DNA from 2 places in the Streptomyces sp. UG1 genome. Region 2 is predicted to be linked to the other one. Evidence: riboswitches for the same ligand, from Rfam matches in the RefSeq annotation. Region 2 holds a riboswitch; the other holds the start of a gene.

The links. A riboswitch is a leader RNA that binds a small molecule or an ion and turns the genes downstream of it on or off. The one in region 2 is predicted to bind ZMP and ZTP.
Region 1: another riboswitch for ZMP and ZTP. It lies ahead of folP (dihydropteroate synthase); the one in region 2 lies ahead of ACP4J3_RS00335 (glycine hydroxymethyltransferase).

Annotation. Positions count from the first base shown of each region.
Region 1 is NZ_JBNGGG010000025.1:21,889-25,094, forward strand. It holds gene ACP4J3_RS26630 (hypothetical protein) at 452-1,126, shown strand; ZMP/ZTP riboswitch at 1,213-1,304, shown strand; gene folP (dihydropteroate synthase) at 1,353-2,174, shown strand; gene ACP4J3_RS26640 (deaminase) at 2,298-2,732, shown strand; gene ACP4J3_RS26645 (TOPRIM nucleotidyl transferase/hydrolase domain-containing protein) at 2,844-3,206, shown strand, end outside.
Region 2 is NZ_JBNGGG010000001.1:81,899-85,104, reverse strand. It holds gene ACP4J3_RS00335 (glycine hydroxymethyltransferase) at 1-1,274, opposite strand, end outside; ZMP/ZTP riboswitch at 1,306-1,402, opposite strand; gene rocD (ornithine--oxo-acid transaminase) at 1,565-2,779, shown strand; gene ACP4J3_RS00325 (antibiotic biosynthesis monooxygenase) at 3,153-3,206, shown strand, end outside.

The sequences.
Region 1 (3,206 bases), on a different contig from region 2:
CGGTCCGGTGGTCACCACGCCCGTCGCTGGTCACCAAACACCTCGCGGACGATACCGACGCTGGTCCGGGACCCGTCCCCGACCAGCTCCGCACGCGGTACTACCTGGACATGCTCACCGCAGCTCGCACGGGCGGGCCACGGCCCGACTGCGACGACTATTACCCCGCTCAGAAGGCCTACTTCGAGTCCCTGGCCTGAGTTCGGCAGGTGGCATCCGGCCTCTGGCCTCTGGCCTCGAACGTCGGCTCGTAGTGCCTACTCTTCCGCGTCGTACTTCCGGGAGCCGCCTCGATTTCGGCTTCGTGATCATGTCACCAGTTCGTGACAGCGATGTCCTGGAACGAAGGCACCGGGATCCCCTCGGCCCGCAGGCTCCTCATAGTGATCGAGAAAGGCACCGAGAAGCCGAACAACTTCGGCCTCAACCACCAATGACTCAGGGGGATTTCATGTCCGGCAACCGTCGCAAGGCCATCCTCGTCTCCGCAGCCCTCGTGGGCGGCGCCATGCTGATGACCGCGTGCCAGGACACGGACGAGTCCACGGACAGCGGCGCCGCGCAGGGGTCTTCGTCCGCCACTCCGACCGGCGATGCGGCGGCCACCCCGTCAGGGTCGTCGACCACGGGAGGCGGCAAGGGCGCCGACAAGGGCTCTGACGCGTCGGGCCAGGGAACCAGGGACGGGGACGGCGCCGACACCGGCAGCGGCGGGCGGGAGCCGGTCGGGCAGACCTGTGGCGCCAACGACATCTCCTGGAGCACCAGGTCCGAGACTCAGGCGGGCGGATACATCCTGATCATCGCGAAGGCGAAGTCGGGGATCACCTGTTACCTGCCGGCCGCGCTGCCGACCGTGGCGTTCGGATCCGACGGCACCCAGGCGGGTCCCGCCGAGCAGGCCGTCGGCCGGCAGATCAAGCTGAGCGGGAGCACCACCGCATACGCCGGCGTGAACCCGAAGACCACCAGCTCAAACGGCGGCAAGGAACTGGACAGCATCATCGTCGGCGTCGGTGATGACGACCCCAACCCGGTCTCCCTGCCGGTCGGCACCATCACGGTCGAGAAGCCGATCGTCACCAACTGGCACACCGCCCCGGCAGACGCCGTTCCCTTCAACTGAGCGAACCCGCAGCCAGTGCTCCACGCTCGCGCGGCCACGCGCTGGAGAAATCGGTTGCCGCGGGCGGCCGGGGCTCGGATACCGTGGGCTCGAGTCGTGACTGGCGTGTCGGGATGGGCGTAACCATCGGGGAGCGGCTTCGTCACATGGACGTGTGCCGCGCGCCTGGGCTTCTTGGGAGCAACCTGGGAGGCACGCCGTGGAACGACACCTGGACACCTCACCCATGACCGCCGAACGGCCCTTGCTGGTCGGCGTCGTCAACATCACCGCGGACTCGTTCTCGGACGGCGGCCGATTCCTGGCCGCCGAGGACGCGCTGGCGCACGCGCGGCGGCTGCGGTCGGACGGGGCGGACATCATCGAGCTGGGTCCCGCGGCGAGCAACCCGGCCGCCCGGGAGGTCACCGCGGCCGAGGAGATCAGGCGACTGGCCGATGTCATCGACGAGTTGGTCGCCGAGGGCGTGCCGGTGTCGGTCGACTCGTTCCTGCCGAAGACCCAGCGCTTCGCTGCCGCTCACGGGGCGGCGTACCTCAACGACATCCAGGGATTCCCCGATCCCGCCCGGTACGAGGAGCTGGCCGGCGGCAACTGCCGGCTCATCGTCATGCACTGCGTGCAGCGCAGCGGGCCCGCCACCACGGTGATGACCGATCCCGCGGCCGTGTGGGAGGGGATCGGCGAGTTCTTCGCCGAGCGCCTGGCCGCTCTGGAGGCAGCCGGCATCGGTCGGGACCGGCTGGTCATCGATCCGGGGCTGGGCTATTTCCTGGGCAGCAGTCCGGAACCGTCCCTGCGGGCCCTGGCCGGCCTCGGGCGGTTGAAGGCCCGGTTCGGGGTGCCGGTCCTGGTGTCGCCCTCCCGGAAGTCGCTTCTCCGGGCACTCACCGGGAGCGGTCTGTCCCGGATCGGTGCGGCCACGGTGGCGGCGGAGCTGTACGCGGCGTGGCACGGGGCGGATTTCATCCGCACCCATGACGTCGCGGCCGTCCGCGACGCCCTCACCGTCTTCGCCGCCCTGGACGCGGCCAAGGCAGGCGCGTGATGAATCCGGACTGGCAGGGGAAATCCCGCGCCGCTGAGCGGCTGGTCGGCCTCGCGATCGAGGTCGCCGAAGAAGCCCTGGCTGCGGGCGAGCTGCCCATCGGCGCAGTCGTGGCCATGGACGGTGAGATCGTCGGGCGGGCGTACACAGGAACAGGCCCTCGGCCGGCGGCTCGTCCACGCCGATCTGCTGGCGATGATCGAGGCTGATCAACGGTTGGGGTGGCGAAGGCGTACCGGCCCGCTCACCCTCGCCGTATCCCTGGAACCGTGCCTGATGTGCCTGGGTGCCGCCGTGGCCCTGGGGGTGAACCAGATCTGGTACGGACTCGAATCCCCCAGCGACGGCGCAGCCGAGGTCCTGACCCAGTGGGAGCCGCTACAGCCCGGCGAGGAGTTCGCGCGGGTTCCAGCCATCGGCGGCGGCATCCTCAGACATCTGTGCCGCGAACAGTTCGAACGCTATGCGGCGATGGCGAAGAACACAGGGATGCGGCGATGGGCGTCGAACCTCGCGAGCCTGCCCGAGCACCGGCAGCACCCGCCCGGCGGGGAGTAGCGCGACTTGAGGTGTGCATGCGCGCTATGGCCTGGACGCCGTGGCGACGGCCGTCGCCCGTGACGGAAAACGCCTGGCACGGCAGCCGCGCACAAGCGGACACTCAGTCCCATGGCCGACATGGGCGCATTCCAGGAAGCAGTCACCGCATGGGCAGCTGGCGGCCCCGACCGCCCCGCGCGTGAACTCGCCGCCGAGTTGTCCGTACGGACCGTCGTTCTGCTCGAAGGGCCCAGCGACGCCGCCGCAGTCGGCACACTGGCCGCGCGACGCGGTCGGGACCTGCCGGCCGAGGGAGCCTGTCTTCTGGCCATGGGCGGTGCCATGAGCGTCGCACGCTATGCCCGGGTCCTCGGACCGGCCGGCCTCGGCCTGCGTCTCACCGGACTCTGCGACGTGGCAGAGCGTCCTTACTACAGCCGCGCCCTGCACGGCACCGGTCTCGCCCAACGCGACATCTTCGTCTGCACGGCC
Region 2 (3,206 bases):
TCGTCCATCTCGGCGGTGCCCAGGCCCCGGGTGGTCAGGGCGGGGGTGCCGATGCGGATGCCGGAGGTGTACCAGGCGCCGTTGGGGTCGGCCGGGATGGCGTTGCGGTTGGTGACGATGCCGGATTCGAGGAGCGCGGCCTCGGCCTGACGGCCGGTGAGGCCGTAGGAGGAGGCGACGTCGATCAGGTTGAGGTGGTTGTCGGTGCCGCCGGTCACCAGGGTGGCGCCGCGGCGCATCAGGCCCTCGGCCAGGGCGCGGGAGTTGTCGACGATGCGCTGGGCGTAGTCCTGGAAGGCGGGCCGGCGGGCCTCGGCCAGGGCGACGGCCTTGGCGGCCATGACATGCGGGAGCGGGCCGCCGAGGACCATCGGGCAGCCGCGGTCGACCTGGTCCTTGAGGGAGTCGTCGCACAGGACCATGCCGCCGCGCGGGCCGCGCAGCGACTTGTGGGTGGTGGTGGTGACGATCTGGGCGTGCGGGACCGGGTCGAAGTCGCCGGTGAGGACCTTGCCGGCGACGAGACCCGCGAAGTGGGCCATGTCGACCATGAGCGTGGCGCCGACCTCGTCGGCGATCTCGCGCATGATCCGGAAGTTCACGAGACGGGGGTAGGCGGAGTAGCCGGCGACGATGATCAGCGGCTTGAACTCGCGGGCGGAGACACGCAGCGCCTCGTAGTCGATCAGGCCCGTGGCGGGGTCGGTGCCGTAGGAGCGCTGGTCGAACATCTTGCCGGAGATGTTCGGGCGGAAGCCGTGGGTGAGGTGGCCGCCGGCGTCCAGGGACATGCCGAGCATGCGCTGGTTGCCGAAGGCGCGGCGCAGTTCGGCCCAGTCGGCCTCGGAGAGTTCGTTGACCTGGCGGACGCCGGCCTTCTCCAGGGCGGGGGCCTCGACGCGCTGGGCGAGGACGGCCCAGAAGGCGACGAGGTTGGCGTCGATGCCGGAGTGCGGCTGGACGTAGGCGTGGCGGGCGCCGAAGAGCTCCTTGGCGTGCTCGGCGGCGAGGGACTCGACGGTGTCGACGTTGCGACAGCCGGCGTAGAAGCGGCGGCCGACGGTGCCCTCGGCGTACTTGTCGCTGAACCAGTTGCCCATCGCCAGGAGGGTGGCCGGGGAGGCGTAGTTCTCGGAGGCGATCAGTTTGAGCATCTCGCGCTGGTCGGCGACCTCCTGGCCGATGGCGTCGGCCACGCGCGGCTCGACGGCGCGGATCACGTCGAGGGCGGAACGGAAGGCGGTGGACTCGGTGGAGAGGGGCTCGGCTGACATGGGGACCTCCGGACGTCGTGTGCAGCGTTCACGGTACGGCCCAGGCGCACGGCACTCGGTCTGGACTTGGCCCAGGGGCCGCTCCCCGATGGTTGGTCCATCCCAGCGCGCCAGTCACGGCCCGCCGATCAGCCTACCGGGCGCGCCGGTGAGCGATGGTCCCGCGTCCACCATGCGAGCAACGATAGGAAGGGGCCGCACAGCACTCGCAAGGCAGGAACTGGACAGTGGCCGCGAGCCTCGTGACTGCCGGGACACGAGCCCTCGCGGTGGCGGAAACGGAGAGCCCCGTGGGTACGTCGAGCACCAACGAATCCCTGATCGCCGCGATCGACGCGCACAGCGCGCACAACTACCAGCCGCTGCCGGTCGTGGTGGCGACGGCCGACGGGGCCTGGATGACGGATGTGGAGGGGCGGCGGTATCTGGATCTGCTGGCCGGGTATTCGGCGCTGAACTTCGGGCACCGCAACCGGCGGATCCTGGACGCGGCGAAGGCGCAGCTCGAGCGGGTGACGCTGACGTCGCGGGCGTTTCATCACGACCGGTTCGCGGCGTTCTGCGCGCAGCTCGCCGAGCTGTGCGGGATGGAGATGGTGCTGCCGATGAACACGGGGGCGGAGGCGGTGGAGACGGCCGTGAAGACCGCCCGGAAGTGGGGGTACCGCGTCAAGGGCGTGCCGGCGGAGATGGCGAAGATCGTGGTGGCGGGCAACAACTTCCACGGCCGTACGACGACGATCATCAGCTTCTCCACCGACCCGGAGGCGCGGGCGGACTTCGGGCCGTACACGCCGGGATTCGCGATCGTGCCGTACGGGGATCTGACGGCGATGCGGGAGGCGCTGACGGAGAACACCGTGGCCGTGCTGCTGGAGCCGGTCCAGGGTGAGGCGGGGGTGGTGGTCCCCCCGGCGGGCTATCTGCCGGCGGTACGGGAGCTGACGCGGGAGCGGAACGTGCTGTTCGTGGCGGACGAGGTCCAGTCGGGGCTGGGGCGTACGGGGCGCACCTTCGCGTGCGAGCACGAGGGTGTGGTGCCGGACATGTACGTCCTGGGGAAGGCGCTCGGGGGCGGGATCGTGCCGGTGTCGGCGGTGGTGTCGTCGGCCGAGGTGCTCGGGGTGTTCCGGCCCGGGGAGCACGGGTCGACGTTCGGTGGGAATCCGCTGGCGTGTGCGGTGGCGCTGGAGGTGATCGCGATGCTGCGGACGGGCGAGTTCCAGGAGCGGGCGGCGGAGCTGGGCGCGCATCTGCACCGGGAGCTGGGGCAGTTGGCGGGGACCGGGCGGGTGACGGAGGTGCGGGGGCGGGGGCTGTGGGCCGGGGTGGACATCGCCCGGGGGCATGGCACGGGGCGGGAGGTGTCCGAGCAGTTGATGGAGCGGGGGGTGCTGGTGAAGGACACACATGGGGCGACGATCCGTATCGCGCCGCCCTTGGTGATCGGGAAGGAGGATCTGGACTGGGGGCTGGCCCAGTTGCGGGGCGTGCTCGGGGTGTGAGCCGGCCACCGGGGCACGCCGTCGGCCCCGACGCGCCTTCGGCGGACGGCCGTCAAAGGATCACATGCGGCAGGAAGCGTGCCCTCGCGGCCCAGCAGGGTTCCCTCGTGGGATAGCGGGTGAGCGCCGTGCTCGAGTGCAGCCGACGCCGGGTGGTAAATCGAGTGGGCGGTGACTTCTTTTTGCACGGAGCGGAATACCGAGTCTGAGCATTTTCCAAGCCTTTCGGCAAGCGCTTCACGGAGCCTCGTAAGAATCACGTAATAACTTACCGCAAGTACCGTCAGAAAACTGACCAAGAGGTTTGTTTCGGACACTCGAAAATCTTGGTTCAACCTTGAACGCGCGAGGTTCCCTTTCCGTATTCGACTACGTGACCAGTAATCCCGTCACTATCACCGTGGCCTTTCACGTGGTGCCGGGTCGC